DNA from 3 places in the Rhizobium sp. BT04 genome. Region 2 is predicted to be linked to each of the others. Evidence: predicted binding sites of a transcription regulator. Region 2 holds the regulator's gene; each other region holds the start of a gene.
What was found. Region 2 encodes LexA, which represses DNA repair genes until DNA is damaged. Its sites were predicted from a motif close to TGTTCNNNNTGTGTTCNG; they were not measured.
Positions count from the first base shown of each region.

Region 1 (9,679 bases), 1.0 Mb from region 2:
CTGCAGACGATCGTCTATCTCTCCGACATCGCCGATTTCGCCGAGATGAACGCCGTCTGGGAAGGCTGGATCGATCCGGCCAATCCGCCGGCCCGCGCCACCAGCGAAGCCAAGCTCGCTGCGCCGAAATACAAGGTCGAGTTCATCGTCACGGCTGCGATCGACTAAAAACCGTTCATTTTTAAACTGGTTGAAGCCGGTGAGTTCAGTTCACGAACTCACCGGCTTTTTGTTTGCGCGATTTCGGACAGCGTGCGTGTCGGCGTGATCGCTTCCGGATCGAGCTTCACTTCGATGATCGCGGGTTTGCCGCTGGCGCGCGCCCGCTCGAAGGCCGCGGCGAATTCTTCCGTCCTTTCCACCGTCTCGCCATGGCCGCCATAGGCGCGGGCAAGGGCTGCGAAATCGGGGTTGGTCAGATCGGTGCTGCTGACGCGGCCGGGATATTCGCGCTCCTGATGCATGCGGATGGTGCCGTAAATGCCGTTGTTGACGACGACCGCGATGATCGGCAGGCCATAGCGGATGGCGGTGGCGAATTCCTGGCCATGCATCAGGAAACAGCCGTCGCCGGCAAAGCAGATGACCTCGCGCTCGGGAAAGAGCCGCTTGGCGGCGACGGCGGCGGGCAGCCCGTAACCCATCGAGCCAGAGGTGGGGGCGGCTTGCGTGTTGAAGCGGCGGAAACGATGGAAGCGGTGCACCCAGGTGGCATAGTTGCCGGCGCCGTTGGTGAAGATCGTCTCTGGCCCGGTATTGGCCTCCAGCCACTCCATGATCGGCCCCATATGGACGGCGCCCGGACCTGTCGAAGGCGGCTTCGACCAGGCAAGATAGGCCTGGTGCATGCGCTCCGTGCGCTCCGCCCAGTGCGGCTCGGCCGGCGCTTCCAGATCGGCGAGCGCTTCAACGAAATCGACAGCTGCGGCGCAGATCGCAAGATCCGGACGGTAGATACGGCCGAGTTCGGACGCATCGGGATAGACGTGGACCAGCGATTGCTGGGGGTAGGGGATATCGATCAGTGTGTAGGACGAGGAGGGCATTTCCGACATGCGGCTGCCGAGCAGGATCAGCAGGTCGCTCTCCCTGATCTCCTTTGCCAGCGCCGGATTGATGCCGATGCCGACATCGCCGGCATAACAGGGATGCAGATGGTCGAACAGCATCTGCCGGCGGAACGAGCAGCCGACCGGCAATTTGAAACGTTCGGCGAAAATTGCAAAATCGGCGACGGCATCGGCATCCCAGCGCGTGCCGCCGAGGATCACCATCGGCCGCTCGGCTTTGAGCAGGCGCAGGTAGAAATCGTCGATCTGGCTGCGGCCGGGGTGGGCTTCGACGCCGACATAGCGCTTGGCGCGGGGCGCCTCGACTTCGTCGCGCAGCATGTCTTCCGGCAGCGTCAGCACCACAGGGCCGGGGCGGCCGGAGGTTGCGATCGCAAAGGCGCGGGTGACGAACTCGGGAATGCGGGCGGCATCGTCGATCTCGCCCACCCATTTGGCGAATTCGGTGAAGGCGCGGCGGAATTCGACCTCCTGGAAGGCCTCACGCTCGCGTGCTTCGCGCTGCACCTGGCCGATGAAGAGGATCATCGGGATCGAATCCTGCTTTGATATATGCAGGCCGGCGGAGGCATTGGTGGCGCCGGGGCCGCGGGTGACCATGCAGATGCCGGGTTCGCCGGTCAGCCTGCCCCAGCAATCCGCCATCATCGCCGCCCCGCCCTCCTGGCGGCAGACGAGGACGTCGATATCGCTGTCGCGCAGCGCGTCGAGGACGGCGAGGAAACTCTCGCCGGGCACGCAGGAAAGACGCTTGACGCCGTTCGCCTTCAACGCCTCGACGATCAGTTCTCCGCCGCTCTTCTTCATGACGATGCCTCCCTCTCGTACTCGGCGAGTTCTGCCAGAATTTCATCCCTGTGTTCGCCGAGGCGCGGGCTCGGCCTGGTGTAACGCAATGGCGTCTCGGACATGACGACCGGCGTCCTGACACCCGGGATCATCGTGCCTGCGGCATCCGCAAGGTCGATGCGCAGGCCGCGGGCCTGCACCTGCGGATCGGCGAACATTTCCTCGATCGTGTTGATCGCGCCTGATGGGACCGCATTCTCCTCGCAGGCCTTCAGAAGATCCGCCTTCTGCCATTTCAGCGTCTCGGTAGAGATGAGGCGGCGCACCTCGCCGCGATTGGCGACGCGGGCCCTGTTGGTGGAAAAGCGTTCGTCGCCTGACATCGCCACCAGGCCGAGGATGGCGCAGAGGCGGCGGAACTGGCCGTCGTTTCCGACCGCGAGGATGAGGTAACCGTCAGCCGCCGGCACGACCTCATAGGGCGAGATATTGGGATGGGCATTGCCGAGGCGGGTCGGTGCTGAGCCGGAGACCAGGTAGTTCATGTTCTGATTGGCGAGGACTGCCGATTGCACGTCGAGCAGGGCCATATCGATGAGCTGGCCTTCGCCTGTTTTCAGCGCGTGGATCAGGGCTGCCTCGATTGCCGAGACGGCATAAATGCCGGTGAAGATATCGGCGATCGCGACGCCCGCCTTCATCGGCTGGCCGTCAGGCTCGCCGGTGATCGACATGAAGCCGGATATGCCCTGGACGATATAGTCGTAGCCGGCGAGGCCGGCATAAGGGCCGGTCTGGCCGAAGCCGGTGATCGAGCAATAGACGAGCTTCGGGTTCACCTTCCGCAGGCTGTCGTAATCGAGTCCATATTTGACGAGGCCGCCGAGCTTGAAGTTCTCGATCACCACATCGGCGGTGGCGACGAGCCGGCGGACGAGATCCTGGCCTTCCTCGCTCTTTAGGTCGGCGGTGATGGAGCGTTTGCCGCGATTGGCGGCGTGATAATAGGCGGCCGAGAGATTTTCGCCATCGGCGCCTTCGACGAAGGGCGGCCCCCATTGGCGGGTATCGTCGCCGCCATCGGGATTTTCGACCTTGATGACGTCGGCGCCGAGATCGGCAAGCATCTGTCCTGCCCAGGGGCCGGCCAGCACGCGGGCAAGCTCGATCACTCGAATGCGGGCAAGCGGCGGCTTTTTCGTCACGGTTTCCGTCATATTCCTCCGGAAGGCGGTTACGGCGCCAGCGTCGCCTCAGATGTATCGGATACGGGTCTGGATGCAAAGCGGCGCTCGCGCCAGAGGATGTAGAAGCCCGACGCCATGATGATCATGATGCCGAGCCATTTGACCGCATTCGGAAAGTCGCCGAAGACCAGCCAGGCGAAGATTGTCGCCGATACGATCTCGAAATATTGCAGCGGCGCCAGCGTCGAGGCCGGTGCGGCGCGATAGGCATAAACCCCGAAGATACCAGCGATTGCGGCCGTGGCGCCGACGCCGGCGAGATAGAACCAGACATTGCCCTGCGGCATGACGGGATCGAGGAGGTCGGAACCGGTTCCCTCGCCGAAATAGAGCAGGATGGCGCAAAAGAGCAGGCCCCAGATGCCCATCTGGAACTGCATCGCCCAGGGGTCTTCCCTGTGCGAGAGGACGCGGGTCATCAGCACGAAGATTGCGATGCAGAGCGCGCTGAGGACGGGCAGAAGCGCGACATAGCCGACCTCCTCAAAACTCGGCTGGATGATCAGCATCGCTCCGAAGAAGCCGACGCCGCAGGCGGTATAGCGCCGCCAGCCGATTGTTTCCTTCAGGAAGATGCCGCCGAAGATCGTCACGATGATCGGCTCGACGAAGAAGATCGCAATCGCGTCGGCGACCGCCATGTATTTCAGGGTGGTAACGAAGGAGATCATCGAGACGGTGATGATCGCGCCGCGGATGGCATGGAACAGGCTCTGGCTCCAGGAGAAATCGGTAAAGCTGCGCCGCCACAGCACGATCGGCAGCATGCAGAGCGCCTGGATGGCGAAGCGGGCGGCGGTGACCTCGGCGGATGGAATGGTGACGACGGCAAGCTTGGAGAAGATATCGATGAGCGGCGAGACCATCACCGATAGAAACATCAGCGCAAGCCCTGTCGTCACTTCGGAGGGGGACGATACTGTACGGGAGGAGGAGCTGCTCATGATGGAATCCCTATGGCTCAGGCTCTTGCGGCGGCCCCGTCGCACCAGTCCGCAAAGGCCGCGGTCGCCGCATCCGCGCCGATCTCATTCAGCGTTTCGTGCCGCATGTCCTGATATATCTGAGTGCTGATACGAGAGAAGCCTTGGGCTTTCAAATGGTTTGACAGCCAGCGGATAGCTTTTCCACGCTCTGTGGCGGGATCCTCTCCGCCGCCGACCAGATGGATCGGCATATCACGGGGCACTCGGTCGAGATGGGATTTCTGCGGCGCGCGAAACGTCAGTTCGAAGAGATCGAGCCAGAGCGAGACCGAGGCATCGAAGCCGCAGAGCGGATCGGCGATATATTTATCGACTTCACCGGGTAGGCGCGACAACCAGTCGAACTCGGTGCGGCGGCCCGGGATCGCATTTCCCCAGGCGCCGAAGGTCAGCTTCGGCAACAGGCCGCTCGGCACGTCGGAGCCCTTCAGCATGCGCTCGGCAAGCAGGATTGCCTGGGCGGCGCGGCCGGCAAGGCCGACGGCGAAATTCGAATTCCAGACGGCGACGGCATCGAAATCGGCCGGCGCCGTGACGGATGCATTGAGGGCGATCAGGCCGCCCATCGAATGGCCGAAGAGGATCACCGGCAGGCCGGGATGGCGGGCGGCGGCATGGCCGCGCATGGCAAGGACGTCACCGATCACCTTTTCGACGCCACCTCGTTGGGCGAAGCGGCCGATCGGCGCGTCGGCTGCGGTGGTTTCGCCGTGCCCGCGATGATCATGGGCATAGACGTGATAGCCGCGCGCCGCCATCGTCTCGGCAAAGGCGCGATAGCGTTTCGAATGTTCGGCAAGACCGTGCGATATCAACAGGATGCCGCGGGCCGCGCCTGTGGCTTCGGCATGGTGATAGGCGAGCGACGCCCCGGGCACGGCGAGCCTCTGCGTTTCAGAAAACATGTCGGTCCTCCTTGCCGCAACAGACCAGATCACCGCCCAAAAGCAACATCGGTTCCGGGGTTATCCGATAACAAATTGCATTGCTGTTGCGATTCAGGGTTGCGGGCTTGCGATCTTCGTGCTTATTTGTTCCTGTATTGTTCTTTTTTGGGGGTTGAAATGAGCAGCATGCAGTTGCGTACCTTGACGTTCGCCGTGTCGATGGTTCTTGCCGGCGCCGCCGTGGCGCAGGAGGCCGGCGGGCGCACCCGTTTTATTCTTGCGGCAAGCTGGCAGCCCGCCTTTTGCCAGACGAACCAGAAGAAGGCAGAATGCGCCAGCCAGACCGGCGAGCGCCCCGATGCGACGAATTTTTCGCTGCACGGGCTCTGGCCGATGCGGCAGGATTATTGCGGCGTGAGTGCCGAGCAGAAGGCCGCCGACAAGGACGGCAACTGGACCACATTGCCGGAGGTCACGCTTTCGGCCGAGACGAAGGCGGCGCTCGCAAAAGCCATGCCCGGCACGCAATCCGGCCTGGAACGGCATGAATGGACAAAGCACGGCACCTGCACGAAAATGAGCGCCGAGGACTATTTCGGCGTCGGCGTGCATCTCCTCGGCGCACTCAACACGTCGGCCGTGCGCGATCTCTTTGCCGCCAATATCGGCAAGCCTGTTAAAGCCGAGGCGATCAAGGCGGCTTTCGACAAGAGCTTCGGGCCGGGTGCCGGTGACCGCGTCAAGATGAGCTGCCGGCGGGCGGGCAATGTCAAGATGGTCAGCGGGTTGACGATCGGGCTTTCGGAGGCCGCCGGAGCGGCGTCGGCGAAAAGTGCTGGCCTTGCCGATCTGATCCAGGGGGCGGGGAAAACCTCCTTCGGCTGCGACGAGGGCGTCGTCGACGCTGCGGGCTTTTGACCGGAAATCCTGAGTAAACCGGGTTTCGGCGTTGCCCGCAGGCGCTGTTTCGCCTACATAGCGGCACGATCGAAGTTTCCCGCCCGGAGCAGCGCAGCATGGCACGTCAGTTCATCTATCATATGTCCGGCCTCAACAAGGCCTATGGCAACAAGAAGATCCTGGAGAATATCCACCTCTCCTTCTACCCCGATGCCAAGATCGGTATCCTCGGACCGAATGGCGCCGGTAAATCCACCGTGCTGCGCATCATTGCCGGACAAGACAAGGAATATACCGGCGAAGCCTGGCTCGCCGAAGGAGCGACGGTCGGCTACCTCGAGCAGGAGCCGCACCTCGATCCCAGCAAGACGGTGTTCGAGAACGTCATGGAAGGCGTTGCCTCGAAGACGGCCGTGCTCGAGCGCTACAATGAACTGATGATGAACTATTCCGACGAGACGGCGGAAGAGGGCGCGAAGCTCCAGGACATCATCGACAGCCAGAACCTCTGGGATCTGGAAAGCCAGGTCGAGATGGCGATGGAAGCCTTGCGCTGCCCGCCGCGCGACGCCGATGTTACCAGCCTGTCCGGTGGTGAGCGCCGCCGGATCGCGCTCTGCCGCCTGCTGCTGTCGCAGCCGGACCTGCTGCTGCTCGACGAACCGACCAACCACCTGGACGCCGAGACGATTGCCTGGCTCGAAAAGCATCTGCGCGACTATCCGGGCGCTGTGATGATGATCACCCACGATCGCTACTTCCTCGACAACGTCACCGGATGGATCCTCGAACTCGACCGCGGCCGTGGCATTCCCTATGAAGGCAACTACTCGGCTTACCTGCTCGCCAAAGCCAAGCGCATGCAGCAGGAAAACCGGGAAGAGGCAGGCCGTCAAAAGGCGATCAGCCGCGAACAGGAATGGATCGCTTCCAGCCCGAAGGCCCGTCAGGCAAAATCCAAGGCGCGTATCAAGTCCTACGAGCAGCTGGTGGAGGCCGCCGAAAAGCAGCGTCCCGGCGACGCGCAGATCATCATCCCGGTCAGCGAGCGCCTGGGACAGGTGGTCATCGAGATGGAGGGCATCACCAAGGGCTTCGAGGGCCGCACGCTGATCAACGACCTGTCGATTAAGCTGCCGCCGGGCGGCATCGTCGGCATCATCGGCCCGAACGGCGCCGGCAAGACGACGCTGTTCAAGATGATCACCGGCCAGGAAAAACCGGACGCGGGATCCGTCCGCATCGGTGAGACGGTCCATCTCGGTTATGTCGACCAGAGCCGCGACGCACTTGACGGCAGCAAGACCGTTTGGGAGGAAATCTCAGGCGGCGCTGAGGTCATCAAGCTCGGCAAGTTCGATATGAACTCCAGGGCCTATTGCGGCGCCTTCAACTTCAAGGGCGGCGATCAGCAGCAGAAGGTCGGCAATCTCTCGGGCGGCCAGCGCAACCGCGTTCACCTTGCCAAGATGCTGAAGGCCGGCGGCAACGTTCTGCTGCTCGACGAACCGACCAACGACCTCGATACGGAAACGCTGGGTGCGCTCGAAAGCGCGCTGGAAGCGTTTGCCGGCTGCGCCATCATCATCAGCCACGATCGCATGTTCCTCGACCGTCTGGCGACGCACATTCTGGCTTTCGAAGGCGAGGGCCATGTGGAATGGTTCGAAGGCAACTTCGAGGATTATGAACAGGACAAGATCCGCCGCCTTGGCCCTGATGCCCTCAACCCGGGCAGCCAGGCGCATAAACGCCTGACGCGCTAATCGCATCTTCTGTCGTGTTGAAAGCCCCGGTTCGGCCGGGGCTTTTTCATGTCTGCGCTGTCGCAATTTGAGCAGGCAATTTCGCTGAAGTGCGAATTGCTGCTTGTCACCGCAATCCAAATCACATAAAGATATCTTTATATCTTGATTGGACCGAAGATGAGCGAACCCTTGAAGCTTGGACTGGATGCGCTGGTGGACGTCTTGAAGGCGGCCGGCGAGCCCACGCGCCTGCGTCTTCTGGCGCTTCTCGACGGCGGCGACCTGACGGTGACCGATCTTACCGAAATTCTCGGCCAATCCCAGCCCCGCATCTCCCGACATCTGAAGCTGCTTGGCGAGGCCGAGCTGATCGAACGCTATCAGGAGGGCGCCTGGGCCTATTTCCGCCTCAAGCAGGACGGCAAGGCGGCCATGCTGGTGCGGGCATTGCTGAAGCATGTCTCCGAGAACGATCCGACCATTCTTCGCGACGGCGAGCGGCTGTCGGCGGTCAAGCGCCAGCGGGCCGAGCGGGCACAGGCCTATTTCAGCCGCAACGCGGCGGAATGGGACGAGCTTCGCCGCCTGCATGCGGCCGACGAGGAAGTCGATGCCGCCGTCATCCGGCTGCTCGGCAGCCAGCCGATCGATTCGCTGCTCGATCTCGGCACCGGCACCGGCCGCATCCTCGAACTGCTTTCCGGGCTCTACCGCCGGGCGATCGGTGTCGATGCCAGCCGCGACATGCTGAGCGTGGCGCGCGCCAATCTCGACAAATCCCGCATCACCAAGGCCACCGTGCGCCATGCCGATATCCTGAACCTGCCGTTCGAGGGCCAGGATTTCGACCTGGTGACGATCCATCAGGTGCTGCATTTCTTCGACCAGCCGGAGATCGCCATCGCGGAAGCGGCGCGCATGCTGCGGCCGGGCGGCCGGCTCGTGGTCATCGACCTTGCGCCGCACACGCTCGAATATCTCCGCGACGAGCATGCGCATGTCCGTCTCGGTTTTTCGCACCAGGCGATATCCGACTGGCTGCACAGGGCCGGGCTCGACGTCGAGCAGGTGGTCGATCTTCATCCGGGTCAGCAAAGCGGGCAGGGGTTGACGGTCACCGTCTGGCTCGCGCGCGATCCCAGGCGCCTCATGGCTTCGCAGACGAGCGAAGGCGCCGAACCTACATTTGCCGGGAGAGTATGACATGGCTTTGAATAACGAGGTACGCGGCCGCAACATCGGGATTTCCTTCGAATTCTTCCCGCCGAAATCGGAGGAGATGGAAGGGCAGCTCTGGGATACCGTCAGCAAGCTGCAGGACTGGGCTCCGGATTTCGTGTCGGTGACCTACGGCGCTGGCGGCACCACCAAGGCGCCGACGCTCACCGCCGTAACACGGTTCCTGTCGCAGACGCCGCTTGCCACCGCCTCGCACCTGACCTGCGTCGGGGCGACTAAGGACGAGACGCATCAGATGATCGAGACCTTCCGTAAGGTCGGCGTGACGCATTTCGTGGCGCTGCGCGGCGATGCGCCCGGCGGCGCCGGCGCGCCCTACCAGCCGCATCCCGGCGGCTATGCCAATGCGGCGGAGTTGGTGGCCGGCCTCAAGGAGATCGGCGATTTCGAGATTTCGGTTTCCGCCTATCCGGAAAAACACCCGGAAAGCCGTGACACGGCTGCCGATATCGAGATGCTGAAGCGCAAGGCCGACAATGGCGCCGACCGGGCGTTGACGCAGTTCTTCTTCGACAACGACAATTTCGAGCGTTATCTGGAGCGGGTGCGCGCTGCCGGTATCTCGATCCCGATCGTGCCCGGCATCATGCCGATCCAGAATCTGACGCAGCTGAAGCGTTTCGCAGGCGCCTGCGGCACCATCATTCCGGCCTTCCTGGATGAGCGCTTCGCCGGCTTCGACGACAAGCCCGAGGAGCGGGCGAAGGTCGCAGCCGATGTCGCCGCCGAGCAGATCGAGGATCTCGTCCGGCGCGGCCTGAACGAGTTCCATCTCTATACGATGAACCGCGCGCCGCTGGTTTCCGCCGTGCT
Region 1 is NZ_CP125652.1:1,508,729-1,518,407, reverse strand. Features, by position in the region: gene QMO82_RS16015 (RidA family protein) at 1-168, shown strand, start outside; gene QMO82_RS16010 (thiamine pyrophosphate-binding protein) at 219-1,877, opposite strand; gene QMO82_RS16005 (CaiB/BaiF CoA-transferase family protein) at 1,874-3,076, opposite strand; gene QMO82_RS16000 (DMT family transporter) at 3,094-4,050, opposite strand; gene QMO82_RS15995 (alpha/beta fold hydrolase) at 4,068-4,997, opposite strand; gene QMO82_RS15990 (ribonuclease) at 5,157-5,897, shown strand; gene ettA (energy-dependent translational throttle protein EttA) at 5,996-7,645, shown strand; gene QMO82_RS15980 (metalloregulator ArsR/SmtB family transcription factor) at 7,805-8,830, shown strand; gene metF (methylenetetrahydrofolate reductase [NAD(P)H]) at 8,832-9,679, shown strand, end outside.
Region 1: the regulator LexA is predicted to act here: its motif matches at 5,125-5,142, upstream of QMO82_RS15990 (ribonuclease).

Region 2 (9,679 bases):
CATCGACTTCGACGGTGGGGTTGCCACGGCTATCGAGAATCTCGCGGGCGATGATATCGGTGATTGCAGTCATGGGTTCTTCCTGCTCGGTGGGTGATAAGTCGTTCGAAGCCTGTCATAATCGAAGGCGTGCAAATTACAATGGCGCAGTTTTCCGCCTTCGAACCAGCTTGTCCGATCTCGCCTACAGCACGATCATGTCAGGCTGTTGAACGTCAGGCCTTGGCGACCGCGTCGAAGGCGAGCAGCTTTTCCAGAAGCCGCGGCATGTCCTTGAGATAGACCATGTTCGGGCCATCGGAAGGCGCATTGTCCGGGTCCTGATGGGTTTCGACGAAGACGCCGGCAATGCCGGTCGCTACCGCTGCACGCGCCAGCGTTTCCACGAATTCCCGTTGACCGCCGGAGGAATCCCCCTGCCCGCCCGGCTGCGCCACGGAATGTGTGGCATCGAAAACAACGGGGGCGCCCATCGCTGCCATGATCGGCAACGAACGCATATCGGAAACCAGAGTGTTGTAACCGAAGGAGGCGCCGCGCTCGCACAGCAGCACGTTCGGATTGCCGCTGGCGTTGAGCTTCTTCAGGACGTTCTTCATATCCCAGGGAGCGAGGAACTGGCCCTTCTTGACGTTGACGACGCGGCCGGTCTTGGCGGCGGCGATGAGAAGATCGGTCTGGCGGCAGAGAAAGGCTGGAATCTGCAGCACATCGATCACCTCTGCCACTTCGGCGCATTGCTCGGCGGTATGGACATCGGTCAGGACGGGAAAGCCGAATTCCTTCTTCAGGTCGGCAAAGACCTCCATACCCTTTTCAATCCCGATGCCGCGTTCGGCCGAAAGCGAAGTGCGGTTCGCCTTGTCGAACGAGCTCTTATAGACGAGGCCGATGCCGAGCTTTTCGCAAAGCTCCTTCAGCGTGCCGGCGACCATGAAGGCGTGGTCGCGGCTCTCCATCTGGCAGGGGCCGGCAATCAGCGACAGGCGGCCGGCATTTGAAAAGGTGACCTGGCCCTGGCCTTCGCCGATCTTGACTTCGGAATTCGTATCGGTGCTCATCGTGTTTCCTCGAAGGCGAAGAGCGTGCCCTGCCCGGGCGCGGGCTTCACCAGAATGCGATTGTTCTTGCGCGTATACGTCACTCCGTTAGCAGCCAAATGCGCTTCTGTCACGGCAAGATCGGCGACAGCAAAGAGGATTGCCCGGCCGCGCAGGCCGCGGTCGGCGGATGAGACGGCGATCTCGAAATAGGCCTCCAGCCCTTCCGGCGTCATCAGGCTGATTCTCGCATTCGACGCGGCGATATTGACGCCGAAACCGGTTTTCTCGATTGCCGGCTGCGCCGCGACGAGGCTGACGAAGGCGCCGAATGCGGCGGCATCAGGCGCGCAAAGCGCAACCTCGGTTATGCCGATGACGCCATTGGCATGTTTCTCCAGCGCACCACGGTCAGCCGGGAGCGGGTTGATGCGCTGACAGGTGAAGAGGAAGAAATCAGGCGCCCGCAGATCGCTGGCGAAAGCCAATTTGAAGCTGCCGACGCTCTCGGAACCATCCGGCATCATCATCGGCCGGCTGAACTCCAGCATCTCGCCGGCGCTCGATCCCTTGCTGGCGAAATTCTTATGATCACGGGCAGAATCTTCGGTGGCGAAGACGATTGCCGAAAGCCCCTCCTCGCCGCAGCGGAAACGGAAAGCCTGGTTGCGGGCGGTGAAGACATTGCCTTGCCGCGCCGACGTCTCGCTCTCGGCGATGCTCGCAACCCCGAGCGGCTCCAGATAGGTCTTGTCGGCAAAAAAGACGCAGGCATTTTCCGTTCCGAAGGGATGGCGCGCCTCGGCGGCAACGGTAAAGCCGAGCTTGCCGAGCCTTTCGCGCGCCAGATCGATATTGACGACGGGCAGCACGACGTGATCCAGCGGATGCGGTTTGGCGGAATGCGCGTTCATGATATCCCCTCTCGTGGCAAAGCAGAGATGTGTGAGAGTGCCACCCAAGGCAAGACTTGTCCGCCAATCCGGCGAACGAAAATAAAAATCTCAACGAGTTGGCGGCAAGTTTTACGGAAATTTAGCCACTTGCGGAACACATATGGAACATATAGTGTCTGTTCTGGATTTGTTTCAATCAGGGGTCTGACGTCGATGCTCACGCGCAAACAACAGGAGCTTCTCCTTTTCATTCATGAGCGCATGAAGGAGTCCGGCGTTCCGCCGTCTTTCGACGAAATGAAGGATGCCCTCGATCTTGCCTCGAAGTCCGGCATTCATCGCCTGATTACAGCGCTCGAAGAACGCGGCTTCATTCGCCGCCTACCGAACCGGGCCCGGGCACTCGAGGTCATCAAGCTTCCGGAGGCCTACAGCCCCAGCATCCAGCCACGGCGGGGCTTTTCGCCGAGCGTCATCGAAGGCAGCCTCGGCAAGCCCCAGCCGGTCGCCGCTCCCGCTCCTGCCAAACCTGTCGCCGATAACGGCAACTCGGTCTCCGTGCCTGTTATGGGCCGGATCGCCGCCGGCGTGCCGATCTCGGCGATCCAGAACAATACCCACGACATCGTCGTTCCCGCCGACATGCTCGGCTCCGGTGAACATTATGCGCTCGAGGTCAAGGGCGATTCGATGATCGATGCCGGCATCTTCGACGGCGACACCGTGATCATCCGCAACGGCAGCACCGCAAGTCCCGGCGACATCGTCGTTGCCCTCGTCGATGACGAGGAAGCGACGCTGAAGCGCTTCCGCCGCAAAGGCGCCTCGATCGCGCTGGAGGCCGCCAACCCGGCATACGAGACCCGGATCTTCGGGCCGGACCGCGTCAAGGTACAGGGCAAGCTCGTCGGCCTCATTCGCCGCTATCACTGACACCAGACAGGCCGGATTCGGCAAAACTGTTGCTGCGCCAGTCATAGGCGCGATGGCGCATCCATGGCCGCGACAGGGTCTCGAATGCGCTCACGACCTCCAGGCCGGCATCGGTGAAGCGCAACTCCACGGAGCCTGTCCTGCGCAGCGTCTCGCCGGTAAAGAGCGTCCCACCAGAGCGGCAGCTGTTGAAACGCAGGCGGACCGATGTCACGACGATATCGGCCGCATCGCAGGCCGGACCGAGATAGGCGGCATTGTCGATGACGGTGACGATATGGCCATTGCCGAGCCTTGATGTGCACCAGGCCTTCTTGACGCAGGAAAAACGGTTTGCGTCGCCGCCCGCGGCCGCCGCCTGCATCGCCGTCCTCGCTTCGTTCTGCTGATCGCGGGAGAGCCTGACGCGGCGGTCTTCTCCTTCCGGCGGGATAGCGGGACCATCCAGCATCTTCGGCGCTGCATGCGTCGGCAGGACCAGCGCTCGCTGCCACTGGTCGAAGATGAAATCCGGCGGGTTTTCACGGTTGGAAGCGATCGCCGCGACCGCGACGACCGCAACCAGACTACCATCCTCCGAAATCACCAGGTCCGGCGGCCGGGGAACCGGCAGAAGCAGCAGGATAAGAGTCGCGACTGATATGATCGATGTGCCGACATGGCGCAGCCGGGTGCGCAGCAGCGTCAGCAGCAGAAAGCCTGCCACGGCAACAGCGAAATACCAGGCGGGCAAGCGGCCGATGCCGATATCACCGCCCCAGCCGGACACCGTCTTGGCGACCGCAATCACCAGATCGAGGCCGAATCCGACCACCTCCCAGAGGGGAGCGTCCAGACCGAAAGGCATGAGCAACATCGCCAGCAGCCCGGCCGGCATGACGATGAAGGAAATGATCGGCATCGTCGCGAGGTTTGCCGGCAGGCCGTAAGCGGTCAGGCGATGAAAATGCTCGATCGAAAACAGCGCGGTGGAAAAACCGCCGATCAGCGAGGTCAGAAAGACGCCGCCGAAGAAACCGGCGACGGCGACCACCGGCCTGACGATCGGCAGTTTCAGCAAGGCGTTTTCCCGGACACGCCGATCCTTCCACAGCTGATAACCCGATACCAAAGCCAATGTCGCGGCAAAGGACATTTGAAAGCTCGGGCCCAAGACTTCGGAGGGTGAAATGGCGATGATGACCAACGCGGAGAGAACGACATTGCGCAGGCTGATCGATGGCCGATCGAAGAACACGGCAACCAGCATGATGGCCATCATGATAAAGGCGCGTTCGGCCGAGACCCCGAAACCGGAGATCAGGAAATAGGCGGTGACGGCGATGAGCGCGCCGGCGGCGGCGATCTTCTTGGTCGGATAGGCCTGGGCGACGCCGGGAAAGAGGCTGAGCAGCATCCGGAAACCGACGAAGAAGATGCCGGCCGACAACGCCATATTGAGGCCCGAGATCGCAACGATATGGGCAAGGCCGGACTGGCGCAGCGCCTCCGTCGTCGCATTCGAGATGGCGCGCCGCTCATCCGTCACCAGAGCAGCGGCAAAAGCGCCCGTGTCGCCGGGCAGGATCGATCGTATGCGGTCGCCGATGCCGCTGCGCAGCCGGTAGAGCCATTCGAGCAGAGCGTCCGACGTCGACCTGGCAGCCTGCGGGCCTGCCTGCACGTCGACTTTCTCAGGCGCGCCATAGAAGAAACCATTGGCGCCGATGCCATCGAAATAAGCACCGAATGAGAAGTCGTTGAGCGCAGGAAGTGCGGGGCCTGCCGGTGGCGTCAGCCGTGCCCTGCCGGTGATAATGTCGCCGATCTCGAAAGGCGCGTCGGCGCCACGGACGATTGCGGTTATGCGTCCCGGCGGCCGCTTCAACTCCGGCGCCTCCGTGCCCGCGACGGCAAGAATGTAGCGCCAGCGCCCGCGGCCGTCGCCTTCCCGCCGTTCGACACGGCCCGTCACCGTCGTCGTCACGGATGAATCGAGGATGACGGTCGAAGCCCGCCAGCTCTCGAACTCAGCCGAGAGCATGCCGCAGGCGAAAAGTGCAAGCGCAGCGAACGTCGCCCGCAATGCCGGCCGGCTGCGGCCGGTCAGGAAAACCGCGGCCGCCGGCACCAGCAGGCAAAGCAGCGATGCAACGAGGGGAAAATCCGATGCGGCGAGAAACCAGACGGCCGAGCCGGCGCCGAGGAAGACCGGCGAGAACAGCAGCAGACGGCCATGATCGGCTTCCTCGGCCAGCATGCAGGCCCCGGCACGCAGCGATTGCATGGCTGCGGCCGGCAGCCGGTGGCGCAACGGCACTGCCGACTGTGTCCTTGCCGGTCGCGTCACCACGACAGACGCAGCAAAATCCGGCTGATCGGCGACGCCGGTGCCCGCTTCCGGCCGCAATTCGACTGTCGTCAATTCCTGCATATGCCGCCCAAGGTCACCCGCACTGGCGGCCAGAATGCAACCTTCAATCAAAACGAGCAAGAATAATCGATTGAAATATGAGGGGAAATCGCGAGCGCCAAAAGACCAGTCGAATCATTGGCTTCCGCTATGCGTGCGGCTCATCGCTGCAGTGCCTAAAAGGTGATGCCGCAATGCACAAAATGCCATCGGGGTAACTTGGCATTAGCTTCGCGATCATATAGCTATCGGTGAGGACGCTTAACCCCTATGGCGCTTTTGTGGCGCCACCGCCAGTTCGGAGGATCAGCATGACGGATCAAAGCGCAACAATAAAAATCGGTGACAAATCAGTCGACCTCGCTGTCAAAAGCGGCACGATCGGCCCGAGCGTCATCGATATCGGTGCTCTCTACAAGAACACCGCTTCCTTCACCTACGATCCGGGTTTTACCTCGACCGCATCCTGTGAATCCAAAATCACCTATATCGACGGCGACGAGGGTGTGCTGCTGCATCGCGGCTATCCGATCGAGCAGTTGGCCGAGCATGGCGACTTCCTCGAGGTCTGCTACCTGCTTCTCTACGGCGAACTGCCGACCACCGCGCAGAAGAAGGATTTCGATTATCGCGTCACGCACCACACCATGGTGCACGAGCAGATGAGCCGCTTCTTTACCGGCTTCCGCCGTGATGCGCATCCGATGGCCGTCATGTGCGGCTGTGTCGGCGCGCTGTCGGCCTTCTATCACGACTCCACCGACATCACCGATCCGCACCAGCGCATGGTCGCCAGCCTGCGCATGATCGCCAAGATGCCGACGCTCGCCGCCATGGCCTACAAGTACCATATCGGCCAGCCCTTCGTTTACCCGAAGAACGATCTCGACTACGCCTCGAACTTCCTGCGCATGTGCTTTGCCGTGCCCTGCGAGGAATATGTGGTCAATCCGGTGCTTGCCCGCGCCATGGATCGTATCTTCATCCTGCATGCCGACCACGAGCAGAACGCCTCGACCTCGACCGTCCGGCTCGCCGGCTCGTCGGGCGCCAACCCGTTCGCCTGCATCGCCGCCGGCATCGCCTGCCTCTGGGGCCCCGCCCATGGCGGCGCCAACGAAGCGGCGCTCAACATGCTTTCGGAAATCGGCTCGGTCGACCACATTCCGGAATATATCGCCCGCGCCAAGGACAAGAACGATCCGTTCCGCCTGATGGGCTTCGGTCACCGCGTCTACAAGAACTATGATCCGCGCGCCAAGATCATGCAGAAGACGACGCATGAAGTGCTCGGCGAACTCGGCATCAAGGACGATCCGTTGCTCGAAGTGGCGATGGAGCTGGAGCGCATCGCGCTCACCGACGAATATTTCATCGAGAAGAAGCTCTATCCGAATATCGACTTCTATTCCGGTATCACGCTGAAGGCGCTGGGCTTCCCCACGACCATGTTCACCGTGCTGTTCGCGCTCGCCCGCACCGTCGGCTGGATCGCCCAGTGGAACGAGATGATCGAAGATCCGGAACAGCGCATCGGCCGTCCGCGCCAGCTCTATGTCGGCGAACCGAAGCGCGATTACGTGCCGGTTTCGAAACGCTGATTGCTTCGAACTCCAAAAGAAAACCCGGTCAGGAATGGCCGGGTTTTTTGTTGGCTAAAACAGCGAGCACGATCTGCGCCGAATGCTCACCAGGCGGTATTTCCGTCTGCATTCGCTGCCAGATAAGTTCGTAGCCTTCCTTCATTGCCTTGAGCTGGTAGGTGTCGGCCGACAGCCTTTCCATCCAGCGCGCAAGGCTTGCGCCGCGAACGACGTCGTTCAGATATTCCGGCACAACCGGGTAATCCGCGATCAGGTTCGGCAGTGCGCCGGTCCAGGTCTTGATGCGCCCTGTCAGCATTCGCATGATCCAGTCGACCTTGTAGGCGGAGACGACGGGAACGTCGGCAAGTGCAAGTTCAAGAATAACGGTTCCGGACGCCGCCATGGCTGCATCGGCCGCAGTGAAGGCTTTCCATTTCGCTTCCGCCCCGACAACGATCTCCGGCTTTAGCGCCCATCCCGCCGTCATTTCGCGGACAAGCGCCTCTTTGTGCGTCACCGTCGGCAGAATGAAACGCGTCGGCCCGTTGCGCGCGACAAGCTCCTTCGTTGCCGCTTCAAAATAAGGCAGGAGATTCTTGATCTCAGAGGAACGCGATCCGGGAAGAAGAAGGATCGTGCCGTTGCCGGGCTGCCGGCCGGCGCGCGCGCTTCGGGTTTGCAGCAACGCGGGGTCGGCCGTCAGGCGATGCCCGACATAGGTCGTCGGCGGCCCGCCGAGCGCGCGCATCGTTGCCGGCTCGAAGGGGAGAACGGCGAGTACGTGATCGACATAGGCGAGCATGCGCGTGGCGCGATATTCCTTCCAGGCCCACACACTCGGACAGACATAATTGACGACAGGCAGATCGGGCAGCGCGGTGCGGACCCGCTTTGCGACGCGATGGGTGAAATCCGGGCTGTCGATAATCAGCAGAATGTCAGGCCTTGCAGCGATGATGGCAGCGGTCGTCTGGCGGATCAGCGTATAGAGCTTCGGCAGCCGGCTCAGCACCTGGGTGATGCCCATGATCGAAAGCTCGGAAAAATCGAACAGGGATGTCAGGCCCTCGGCCTGCAGCCCCTCGCCGCCGACGCCGACGAGTTCCACCGGCCCGCCGTGAATCCGCTTCAGGGCAGCGATGAGATCGGCGCCGAGCAGATCACCCGACACCTCGCCGGCAATGACGGCGATTTTCAGCGGCGACCCATTCATTCGAGCCCCCATGTCGGCAGGCCGCGATCGATACCGCAGACAAAAAGACCGGACTCATCGGCGGCCTTGATGACGGCGGCGCGATCGAGCACCAGCGCGCGGCCGGCCTCGACGGCGACGCCGGCAAGGCCGGCATTCGCAGCGTTCAGAATCGTGGAAACGCCGATCGCCGGCAGGTCGGCGCGGATATCCTGTTGCGGCTTGCAGAGCTTGACGAGCGCGCCGCGCCGCCGCGGCGAGATGCGCCCGGCAGCCCTGAGACCCGCGACACGGTCCAGCATCTCATCCGTGCCCTCAAGACCCTCGAGTGCCACGACCCGTCCGCCGATGCTGATAGCACCCTGCCCGACGTCGAGCCGGCCGAGCATGTCCGCGGCTTCGGCGGCCCGGCTGATATCGCGCCGATCTTCCTCGCCGGGCACGACCGCGCCAAGCGGGCCGACGGAGGCCAGCAGGTCGGGGGCGATTTCATGGGCGCCGACGACGCGGCGGCCGTTTCCCTCGATCAGCCGGATCACCATCTGCAGAACCGTGTCGTCGCCGCCGGAGAGCAGCGTGCGGATGGCGGCCGGCACCTTCATCAGGATGCGCAGCGTCGGGCGCACCTCGCGCCATTCCGGCCGGCGGCGCACGCTGCCCGACATCACGACACGGCCGACGCCATAACGGTTGAAGAGCCCATCGAGGGCGGCGAAATCGCCGATGCCGATGACGGCATGATCATAACCCTCCCAGCGCCGGTCGCTTTCATCCTTCAGCGCGACAATGACGGGATTTTCACCCGCCGCGCGCGCGGCTTCGGCGACATAGGAAGGCAGAAGACCGCCGCCGGCAATGATCGCCAGCCGCCCCGCAGCGGTTTCGCCTGATAAAACCACGGATTAGCCCTTCTGCCCCCGGGTCGGCGAGGACAAGGCGCGGTCGCTGTCGGCGGCGATGAAATCGAGGATGTGGACCACCTGCTCGCAATCGGCATATTCGTCACGGATGGCGGCGGCGTTTTCGCGGATCGAGGCCGTTCCTTCGAAGATCGATTTATAGGCGCGGCGCACCCTGTGGATGACGGCGCGGTCGACGCCGGCCCGCGTCATGCCGACGACATTGAGACCGCCCAGCAGCCCGGGATTGCCGTTCAGCATGCCATAGGGAATGACGTCGTAACTCACCGCCGAAAGCCCGCCGACGAAGGCCTGACGGCCGACGCGGGTGAACTGGTGAACGGCCGAGCCGCCGCCCAGGATGACGCGATCCTCGATGACGACATGGCCGGCGAGCATGACGTTGTTCGACATGATCACGTGGTTGCCGACCCTGCAGTCATGCGCGACATGGGAATTGGCCAGGAAGAGGTTGTTGTCGCCGACGATCGTCTGGCCGCCGAAATCGGCCGTGCCGGTGTTCATCGTCACACCTTCGCGGATCGTGCAATTGGCGCCGACCGTCAGCGTCGTCTCCTCGCCGCCGTGATGCACGCTCTGGGGATCACCGCCGACGACGGCCATAGGGAAGATGCGTGTGCCCTTGCCGATCACGGTGCGGCCGGTGACGACCGCATGCGCCAGGAGCTCGACATTCGCATGGAGCACGACATGCGGGCCGACATAGCAGAAGGGACCGAT
Region 2 is NZ_CP125652.1:483,757-493,435, reverse strand. Features, by position in the region: gene eno (phosphopyruvate hydratase) at 1-73, opposite strand, end outside; gene kdsA (3-deoxy-8-phosphooctulonate synthase) at 216-1,061, opposite strand; gene QMO82_RS10955 (VOC family protein) at 1,058-1,954, opposite strand; gene lexA (transcriptional repressor LexA) at 2,150-2,869, shown strand; gene QMO82_RS10945 (ComEC/Rec2 family competence protein) at 2,850-5,282, opposite strand; gene gltA (citrate synthase) at 5,573-6,862, shown strand; gene lpxB (lipid-A-disaccharide synthase) at 6,891-8,060, opposite strand; gene QMO82_RS10930 (LpxI family protein) at 8,057-8,938, opposite strand; gene lpxA (acyl-ACP--UDP-N-acetylglucosamine O-acyltransferase) at 8,942-9,679, opposite strand, start outside.

Region 3 (9,679 bases), 140 kb from region 2:
ACGATCGCCGCCCCCCATGCGGCAATGGCCGCCAATGCCGCCCATCTCACAGCCGTCATGCTGCATGCGATCGACGACGAGGAAGACCTCGAAGACTGGCTCTCGGACCGGCGGCTGCAGACATTCGTCCTCGGTCCGGGTTTCGGCATCGGCGCCAGGGCGCGCGGCTTCGTCACCGCGCTTGCCGAGCGCCATCTGGTGCTTGATGCCGATGGCATCTCCTCGTTCAAGGACGATCCGCAGCAGCTGTTTGATCTTTTCCGGGGAAAGCCGCGTCTGGTGCTGACGCCGCACGAAGGTGAGTTCTCGCGGCTCTTTCCCGATATCGGCGGCGACGATGCGCTTGGCAAGGTCGATAAGGCAGTGGCTGCCGCCCGCCGCGCCAATGCAGCGATCGTCTATAAAGGCGCCGATACCGTCATTGCCGCGCCTGATGGACGTGCGCTGATCAATACCAACGCTCCCGTCTGGCTTGCCACCGCCGGTTCCGGGGATGTGCTCGCCGGCATTATCGGTGGATTGCTCGCCCAGGGCCTGCCGGCCTTCGAGGCCGCCGCCGCCGGCGTCTGGCTGCATGGAGAGGCCGGCCATCGCGCCGGCAAAGGCCTGACGGCGGAAGACCTCGCCGCCCACGTCTTACCGCTTTAATCCCGCGCGCGATGCTTTAGCTCGCCTGATGCTTTAGCTTCGGGCTACGCCGATGCTCTAGCGTCGCGCCGCCGATTCTGATCTTCCGCGAAAGTCAGCCCGGCCTATTTCGCCAGCGCCTGCTGCAGGGCGATAGCCCCGTGCGGCGCATTGACCTTGCCCTCGTGGATCATGAAGGCGAAGACGTCGCGCGGTTCAACCTTCACTTTGCGATCTGCATCGATCAGCGGCAGGTCGTCCGGGATCTTGCCCTCGGCCCAGGTCTCCAGCCGGTTTGCCCAGGCCTTCAGGTCCTTATCCGGATAGCAGGTCGCAATATCGTCCGAGCCCTTCTGCAGCCTGGCATAGACGAAATCGGCCGTGACGTCGGCAATCATCGGATATTCGAAATGTTCGGCACAAACAGGCGCCACCCCGTATTTCGCCAGCAGCGCCACGAATTCCGGCACTTTGAAGGAATCGTGGCGCACCTCGACCACGTGGCGAAGCGCCAGCCCGTCCTGTTTTGCCGGCAGCAGCTTCAGGAAGGCCTCGAAATCGTCCGGGTCGAACTTCTTCGTCGGCGCGAACTGCCAGAGCAGCGGCCCGAGATGATTGCCGAGTTCGCTGATGCCCGACGACAGGAACCGCTCCATCGATTCACCGGCTTCGGCAAGCACCCGCCGGTTGGTGACGAAACGCGTCGCCTTCAGCGAGAAGATGAAGCCTTCGGGCACATCGGCCGCCCATTTGGCGAAGACCGCAGGCTTTTGCGTGCTGTAATAGGTGCCGTTGACCTCGATGACCTTCAACTGGCGGCTGGCATAATTCAGCTCGTCCTTCTGCTTCAGGTCATCGGGAAAGAAATGCCCGCGCCAGGGCTCGAAGGTCCAGCCGCCGATGCCGGTGCGGATAGTGCCGGATTTCGTCATGTCGTCCTCCTCATTGGCAGCCGCTCAGGCCGCGTCGATCTCTTTCACCATGTCGACGAGCGTCCAGCCTGGCCGATAAGGGTTCGGCCGGCGACCCGTTTCCTGAAACCCGAAGGCGCGATAGAGCGCGATATTCCGTTCCATAAGCGCATTCGTATAGAGCCGGATTTCCGGAGCTGCCCATTCCCGCGCCTTGCCTTCCAGCCAGCGCAGCATCGAGAGCCCATGCCCGCCGCCCTGAAAGGCCGGCGAGACCGCGATGCTGAAGAGCATCAAGTGATCGGAATGCTTCTCGATGACCACGAGGCCAGCCGTTTCGCCGCCGATCTCGCGCAGCCAGATCTCGCCGCGGTCGATCCGCGGCGCGTAATCCTCCGTCACCGGGATCGGCGGAGCGCCGAGGAGTTCGGTATAGGGCCGATAGGCGGCTGCTGTCAGCGTCGCGATCGTTTGCAGATCATCGGGCGACGCTGGCCTCATCGTCATTCCGCCGCAACCGCCTTCTTCGCCGGCCGCCGCTCCAGCAATTCCTTGAGGAAATGGCCGGTATAGGAGCGCTTCTCCTTGACGATTGTTTCAGGCGTGCCGACAGCCACGATCTCGCCGCCGCCGTCGCCGCCCTCGGGGCCGAAATCGAGCACCCAGTCAGCCGTCTTGATGACTTCGAGATTGTGCTCGATCACCACCACCGAATTGCCCTGGTTGACCAGTTCGTGCAGCATTTCGAGCAGCTTGGCGACGTCGTGGAAATGCAGGCCGGTCGTCGGTTCGTCGAGAATATAGAGCGTGCGTCCCGTCGAGCGTTTCGACAGCTCCTTGGCGAGCTTGACGCGCTGCGCCTCGCCGCCCGAAAGCGTATTCGCCTGCTGGCCGACCTTGATATAACCGAGGCCGACATCCTTCAGCGATTGCAGCTTGTCGCGTACGGCAGGCACCGCCGCGAAGAAATCGACGCCTTCCTCCACCGTCATGTCGAGGACGTCGGCGATCGACTTCTGCTTGAAGGTGACGTCGAGCGTCTCTCTGTTATAGCGCTTGCCGTGGCAGACATCGCAGGTGACGTAGACATCGGGCAGGAAGTGCATCTCGATCTTGATGACGCCGTCGCCCTGGCAGGCCTCGCAGCGTCCGCCCTTGACGTTGAAGGAGAAGCGGCCCGGCTGGTAGCCGCGCGCCTTGGCTTCCGGCAGACCGGCGAACCAGTCGCGGATCGGCGTGAAGGCGCCGGTATAGGTCGCCGGATTGGAGCGCGGTGTGCGGCCGATCGGCGACTGGTCGATGTCGATCACCTTGTCGATATGCTCGAAGCCGTCGATGCGGTCGTGATCGGCCGGGTTTTCACGCGCGCCCATGACGCGGCGCGCTGCCGATTTATAGAGTGTCTCGATCAGGAAAGTGGATTTGCCGCCGCCGGAAACACCGGTCACCGCCGTGAACACGCCGAGCGGGATCGACGCCGTGACATTCTTCAGATTGTTGCCGCGTGCGCCGACCACCTTGATCTCGCGGCCCTTCTTCTGCTTGCGGCGCTCATGGGGAACCGGCACGCCGAGTTCACCCGAGAGATATTTGCCGGTCAGCGACTGCGGATTGTCCATGATATCCTGCGGCGTACCATGGGCGATGACCTGGCCGCCGTGAATGCCGGCGGCCGGGCCGATATCGACCACGTCGTCGGCCGTCATGATCGCGTCCTCGTCATGTTCGACGACGATGACCGTGTTGCCGATGTCGCGCAGGTGTTTCAGCGTGTCGAGCAGCCGGGCATTGTCGCGCTGATGCAGGCCGATCGACGGTTCGTCGAGCACATAGAGCACGCCGGTCAGTCCCGAACCGATCTGCGAGGCAAGCCGGATGCGCTGGCTTTCGCCGCCCGACAGCGTGCCGGAATTGCGCGACAGGCTGAGATATTCCAGGCCGACATCGTTGAGGAAGCGCAGTCGGTCGCGGATCTCCTTGAGGATGCGCACCGCAATCTCGTTCTGCTTGGCGTTGAAGCTGGCCGGCAGCGTCTCGAACCAGTCGCGGGCGACGCGGATCGACATGCCGGTGACTTCACCGATATGCAGCGTGTCGATCTTCACCGCCAAGGCCTCCGGCTTCAGGCGGAAGCCGTTGCAGGAAGGGCAGGGAGCGGCCGACATGAAGCGCTCGATATCCTCACGCGCCCAGGCGGAATCCGTCTCCTTCCAGCGGCGCTCGAGATTGGTGATGATGCCCTCGAAATTCTTCTGCGTCGTATAGGAGCGGGCGCCGTCGGCGTAATGGAATTCGATCTTGTCGTCGGTGCCGTTGAGGATGACGTCCTTGGCCTCGTCGGACAGATCATTCCAGCGGGTGCCGAGCTTGAAGCCGTAATGTTTGCCGAGCGCTTCCAGCGTCTGATTGTAATAGGGCGAGGTCGACTTCGCCCAGGGCGCGATCGCCCCGTCGCGCAGCGTCCGCTCGGGCTCGGGCACGATCAAATCCGGATCGATCTTCTGCTGGGCGCCGAGGCCGTCGCAGGTCGGGCAGGCGCCGAAGGGATTGTTGAAGGAAAACAGCCGCGGCTCGATCTCGGGTATGGTGAAGCCGGAAACCGGGCAGGCGAATTTCTCCGAAAACAGCACCCGCTCATGCGTCTCGTTCAGCGACTTGTTGGCCGACCCGCCGGCCGACGTCTCTTCGGGCGGCAGCGGCTTGTCGGCGAATTCGGCGATCGCCAGCCCGTCGGCGAGCTTCAGGCAGGTCTCCAGGCTGTCCGCCAGGCGGGCCGAGACATCCGGGCGCACGACGATGCGGTCGACCACCACGTCGATGTCGTGCTTGTATTTCTTGTCGAGCACCGGCGCCTCGGCGATCTCGTAGAACTGACCGTCGACCTTGACGCGCTGGAAGCCCTTCTTCATCAGCTCGGCGAGTTCCTTCTTGTATTCGCCCTTACGGCCGCGCACGAGCGGCGCAAGAATATAAAGACGGGTGCCTTCGCCGAAATCGAGGACGCGGTCGACCATCTGGCTGACCGTCTGGCTCTCGATCGGCAGGCCGGTCGCCGGCGAATAGGGAACGCCGACGCGGGCAAAGAGCAGGCGCATATAGTCGTAGATCTCGGTGACGGTACCGACCGTCGAGCGCGGATTGCGCGAGGTGGTCTTCTGCTCGATCGAGATCGCGGGCGACAGTCCATCGATCTGGTCGACATCGGGCTTCTGCATCATTTCGAGGAACTGCCGGGCATAGGCCGACAGGCTCTCGACATAACGGCGCTGGCCCTCGGCATAGATGGTGTCGAAGGCAAGCGAGGATTTGCCGGAACCCGAAAGCCCGGTCATGACGATCAGCTTGTTGCGCGGCAGATCGAGATCGATGCCTTTGAGATTATGCTCGCGCGCGCCGCGGATGGAGATCGTCTTCAGTTCGCTCATCGTCTCAGCTTTGGTCCTTTGGGATAACAGCCCTTATTTAGTGATGCCGACCGGCGAGTCGAGGCTGAATGTCGGCAACACTGAAGGTTTTCGATTCTGTTGACAGGATCATAGGGATAAACTAGAACAAAGAAAGAACAAAATTCCTGATGGATGCATGCGGCTTTCTGATGGATAAACATGTGGATTAAATGCCGCCCATGCGCATCGGCGGTCCGTGATGGTTTAAGGTGCGCCGATCGATTGAAACGCCGCCGGGCAGGGCGGCAGGCAGGGTGAGAAGCATGGCTGGTAGCGTGAACAAGGTAATTCTGGTTGGAAACGTGGGTGCAGACCCCGAAATCCGCCGTACTCAGGATGGCCGGCCGATCGCCAATCTTCGTATCGCGACCTCGGAGACCTGGCGCGACCGAAATTCCGGCGAGCGCCGTGAAAAGACCGAATGGCACACTGTCGTCGTCTTCAACGAGGGCCTCTGCAAGGTCGTCGAGCAATATGTGAAGAAGGGCGCCAAGCTCTATATCGAAGGCCAGCTGCAGACCCGCAAGTGGCAAGACCAGCAGGGCCAGGACCGCTATTCGACGGAAGTGGTGCTGCAGGGCTTCAGCTCGACGCTGACCATGCTCGACGGCCGCGGCGATGGCGGCGGGGCGAGCGGCGGCCGTGGCGGCAGCAGCAACAATGATTATGGCGACGACTACGGCGCCCCAGCTCCCTCTTCATCGCCAAGCCGTGGCGGTGGCGGCGGCAACTTCTCGCGCGATCTCGACGACGACATCCCGTTCTGATCGACCGCGTTTCATGGCTTGAAAGACCTGAGAGCATGATGCCGTTGACGGCATCATGCTTTTTTTTGATCTCGCGGCTGATGCCGCCATTTTCAGTGCGGCGTCGCGCTGATGAGATTGAGCGCCGCTTTCGCGCCGTCGACGACGAATTGCACCGCAAGCGCGGCGAGGATGACGCCGAGGAGGCGCGTCAGGATCGCCCGGCCGGTGACGCCGAGGAAACGGTCGAGCCTGTCGGCGATCAGCAGCATCAGCAGTGTCAGCAACAGATTGGCGGCGATGACGGCGATCAGCTGCGCTTTTCCGACGGAGGTCGCCAGCGTCCCGGCCAGCAGGATCGTCGCCGAGATCGCACCCGGACCGGCAATCAGCGGCAATGCGAGGGGAAAGACGGCGATATTTTCGATATGATCCTTGGTGACAGCCGCCTCGGTGGCCTTCTCCTTGCGTTCCTGCCGCCTCTCGAACACCATCTCGAAGGCGATCCAGAAGAGCAGCAGCCCGCCGGCGATGCGGAAGGCGCCGATCGAGATCCCAAGCACGCCGAGCACGCCGGCGCCGAACAGGGCGAAGACGGCGAGGATGATAAAGGCGATGGTCGAGCCGCGTAGCGCCACCTGCGTGCGCTCGGCCCGGCTCATGCCCGCCGTCAGCCCCAGGAAGATCGGTGCAAGCCCCGGCGGATCGATGGTGACGAGCAGCGTCGTGAAGGCGTTGATCAATTGGTCGGCGCTTGCCATCGTCTCTCCGAAACCCCATATGGACAGGTGGTTTTTATGATTGTGAAGCGGGGATTCCGATTTGGCAAATATCCCGCGGCCGCCCCGCGATAGATTTGTCCGGTCCGGCCGCCCAGCTTGTATGTTTTACCCTCTTTAAGCCGCAAAAGCCTGTTCAAAACGCGCTCAGAAATTGGCGTGGGAACAGGCTTTCCGCTATAAATCTTCAAGTGATTCTAGAAGAGATCGTGATCTGTTTTGACTGAGCAAACACCCCCCGGCGGCGGGAAGCTCCCGCCAGGCATCGAGCCCATCTCCATCATGGAGGAAATGCAGCGGTCGTATCTCGATTACGCCATGAGCGTCATCGTCAGCCGCGCGCTGCCCGACGTGCGCGACGGCCTGAAGCCCGTGCACCGGCGCATCCTCTACGGCATGTCCGAGCTCGGCATCGACTGGAACAAGAAATACGTCAAATGCGCCCGCGTCACCGGTGACGTGATGGGTAAATACCACCCGCACGGCAATACCGCGATCTATGATGCGCTCGCCCGTATGGCCCAGCCTTGGTCGCTGCGGCTGCCGCTGATCGACGGCCAGGGCAATTTCGGCTCGGTCGATGGCGATCCGCCGGCGGCTGAACGTTACACCGAATGCCGTCTGGAAAAGGCTGCCCATTCGCTGCTCGATGATCTCGACAAGGAGACTGTCGATTTCCGCGACAACTACGACGGCACGCTCTCCGAGCCGGTGGTGGTGCCCGCCAAGTTCCCGAACCTGCTCGTCAACGGCGCCGGCGGCATCGCCGTCGGCATGGCGACCAACATTCCGCCGCACAATCTTTCTGAAGTCATCGACGGCTGCATCGCGCTGATTAACGATCCGGCCATCGAGCTGCCGGAACTGATGCAGATCATTCCCGGCCCCGATTTCCCGACGGGTGCGAAGATCCTCGGGCGTGCCGGCATCCGCTCGGCTTACGAGACCGGCCGCGGTTCGGTCATCATGCGCGGCGTCGCCGCCATCGAGCCGATGCGCGGTGATCGCGAGCAGATCATCATCACCGAGATTCCCTACCAGGTGAACAAGGCGACGATGATCGAGAAGATGGCCGAGCTGGTGCGCGACAAGCGCATCGAGGGCATCTCCGACCTGCGCGACGAATCCGACCGCCAGGGTTATCGCGTCGTCGTCGAGCTGAAGCGCGACGCCAATGCCGAGGTGATTCTCAACCAGCTCTATCGTTACACGCCGCTGCAGACCTCCTTCGGCTGCAACATGGTGGCGCTGAACGGCGGCAAGCCCGAGCAGCTGGCGCTGCTCGACATGCTGCGTGCTTTCGTCTCTTTCCGCGAGGAGGTTGTTAGCCGGAGAACGAAATTCCTGCTGCGCAAGGCGCGTGACCGTGCCCATGTGTTGGTTGGTCTGGCCATTGCCGTCGCCAATATCGACGAAGTCATCCGCGTCATCCGCCAGGCGCCCGATCCGCAGTCGGCCCGCGAAGAGCTGATGACCCGCCGCTGGCCGGCCGAAGATGTCGAGAGCCTGATCCGTCTGATCGATGATCCGCGCCACCGCATCAATGAGGACCTGACCTACAATCTGTCCGAAGAGCAGGCCCGCGCTATCCTCGAACTGCGCCTTGCCCGCCTGACGGCCCTCGGCCGCGACGAAATCGGCGACGAACTCAACAAAATCGGCGAAGAGATCAAGGATTACCTCGATATTCTCTCCTCGCGCGTCCGCATCCAGACCATCGTCAAGGACGAGCTCATCGCCGTCCGCGACGAATTCGGCACGCCGCGCCGCACCGAGATTGTCGATGGCGGCCTCGAAATGGACGACGAGGATCTCATCGCCCGCGAGGACATGGTCGTCACCGTCTCGCATCTCGGTTACATCAAGCGCGTGCCGCTGACCACCTACCGCGCCCAGCGCCGCGGCGGCAAGGGTCGCTCCGGCATGACCACCCGCGACGAGGATTTTGTTAGCCGGCTATTCGTTGTCAATACCCATACGCCGGTTCTGTTCTTCTCCTCGCGCGGCATCGTCTACAAGGAGAAGGTCTGGCGCCTGCCGATCGGCACGCCGACCTCACGCGGCAAGGCGCTCATCAACATGCTGCCGCTCGAACCCGGCGAGCGCATCACCACCATCCTGCCCTTGCCTGAGGACGAGGCGAGCTGGGACAATCTCGACGTCATGTTCTCGACCACGCGCGGCACGGTTCGCCGCAACAAGCTGTCGGACTTCGTCCAGGTCAACCGCAACGGCAAGATCGCCATGAAGCTCGAGGAGGAGGGCGACGAAATCCTCTCCGTCGAGACCTGCACCGAGAATGACGACGTGCTTTTGACAACGGCGCTCGGCCAGTGCATCCGCTTCTCCGTCGACGACGTTCGCGTCTTTGCCGGCCGCAACTCGATCGGCGTGCGCGGCATCAATCTCGGCGATGGCGACCGCATCATCTCGATGACGATCGTCGGTCATGTCGATGCCGAGCCGTGGGAGCGCGCCGCCTACCTCAAGCGCTCCGCCGCCGAACGTCGGGCGACGGGCGTGGACGAAGAGGACATCGCGCTGGTCGGTGAAGAAGTCACCGAGGAGGGGCAGCTCTCCGACGAGCGCTACGAAGAGTTGAGGGCACGCGAACAATTCGTGCTGACAGTCTCGGAAAAGGGCTTCGGCAAGCGTTCGTCGTCCTACGACTTCCGCATTTCCGGCCGCGGCGGCAAGGGCATCCGCGCCACCGACACGTCGAAAACTGGCGAGATCGGCGAACTGGTCGCGGCCTTCCCCGTCGATGACGGCGACCAGATCATGCTGGTTTCCGATGGCGGCCAGCTGATTCGCGTGCCGGTCGGCGGCATCCGCATCGCCAGCCGCGCCACCAAGGGCGTCACCATCTTCTCGACGCACAAGGACGAAAAGGTCGTCTCGGTCGAGCGCATCAGCGAGCCGGAGGAGGACGAGACGGAGGAGGCTGTCGAAGGCGCCACAGCCGCCGACGAAGGTGCGACCGGCGAGGGCCCGGTCGCCGATGGCGATCCGGCCGGGTCCACCGAGGAATGATCAAATGAAAGGGGCGGCTTCGAGCCGCCCTTTCTTTTTACGCCCGAGGACAGCTCTATCCAAAGAAAAAGCCGGACGCTTCGTGCATCCGGCTTTGAATGACCCTGGCGACGGAAGGGTGCCGCTCAAGGGTGGGA
Region 3 is NZ_CP125652.1:627,515-637,193, forward strand. Features, by position in the region: gene QMO82_RS11635 (NAD(P)H-hydrate dehydratase) at 1-648, shown strand, start outside; gene QMO82_RS11640 (DUF72 domain-containing protein) at 753-1,559, opposite strand; gene QMO82_RS11645 (GNAT family N-acetyltransferase) at 1,584-2,045, opposite strand; gene uvrA (excinuclease ABC subunit UvrA) at 2,042-4,963, opposite strand; gene QMO82_RS11655 (single-stranded DNA-binding protein) at 5,248-5,751, shown strand; gene QMO82_RS11660 (MarC family protein) at 5,844-6,491, opposite strand; gene gyrA (DNA gyrase subunit A) at 6,729-9,542, shown strand.
Region 3: the regulator LexA is predicted to act here: its motif matches at 5,086-5,103, upstream of uvrA (excinuclease ABC subunit UvrA).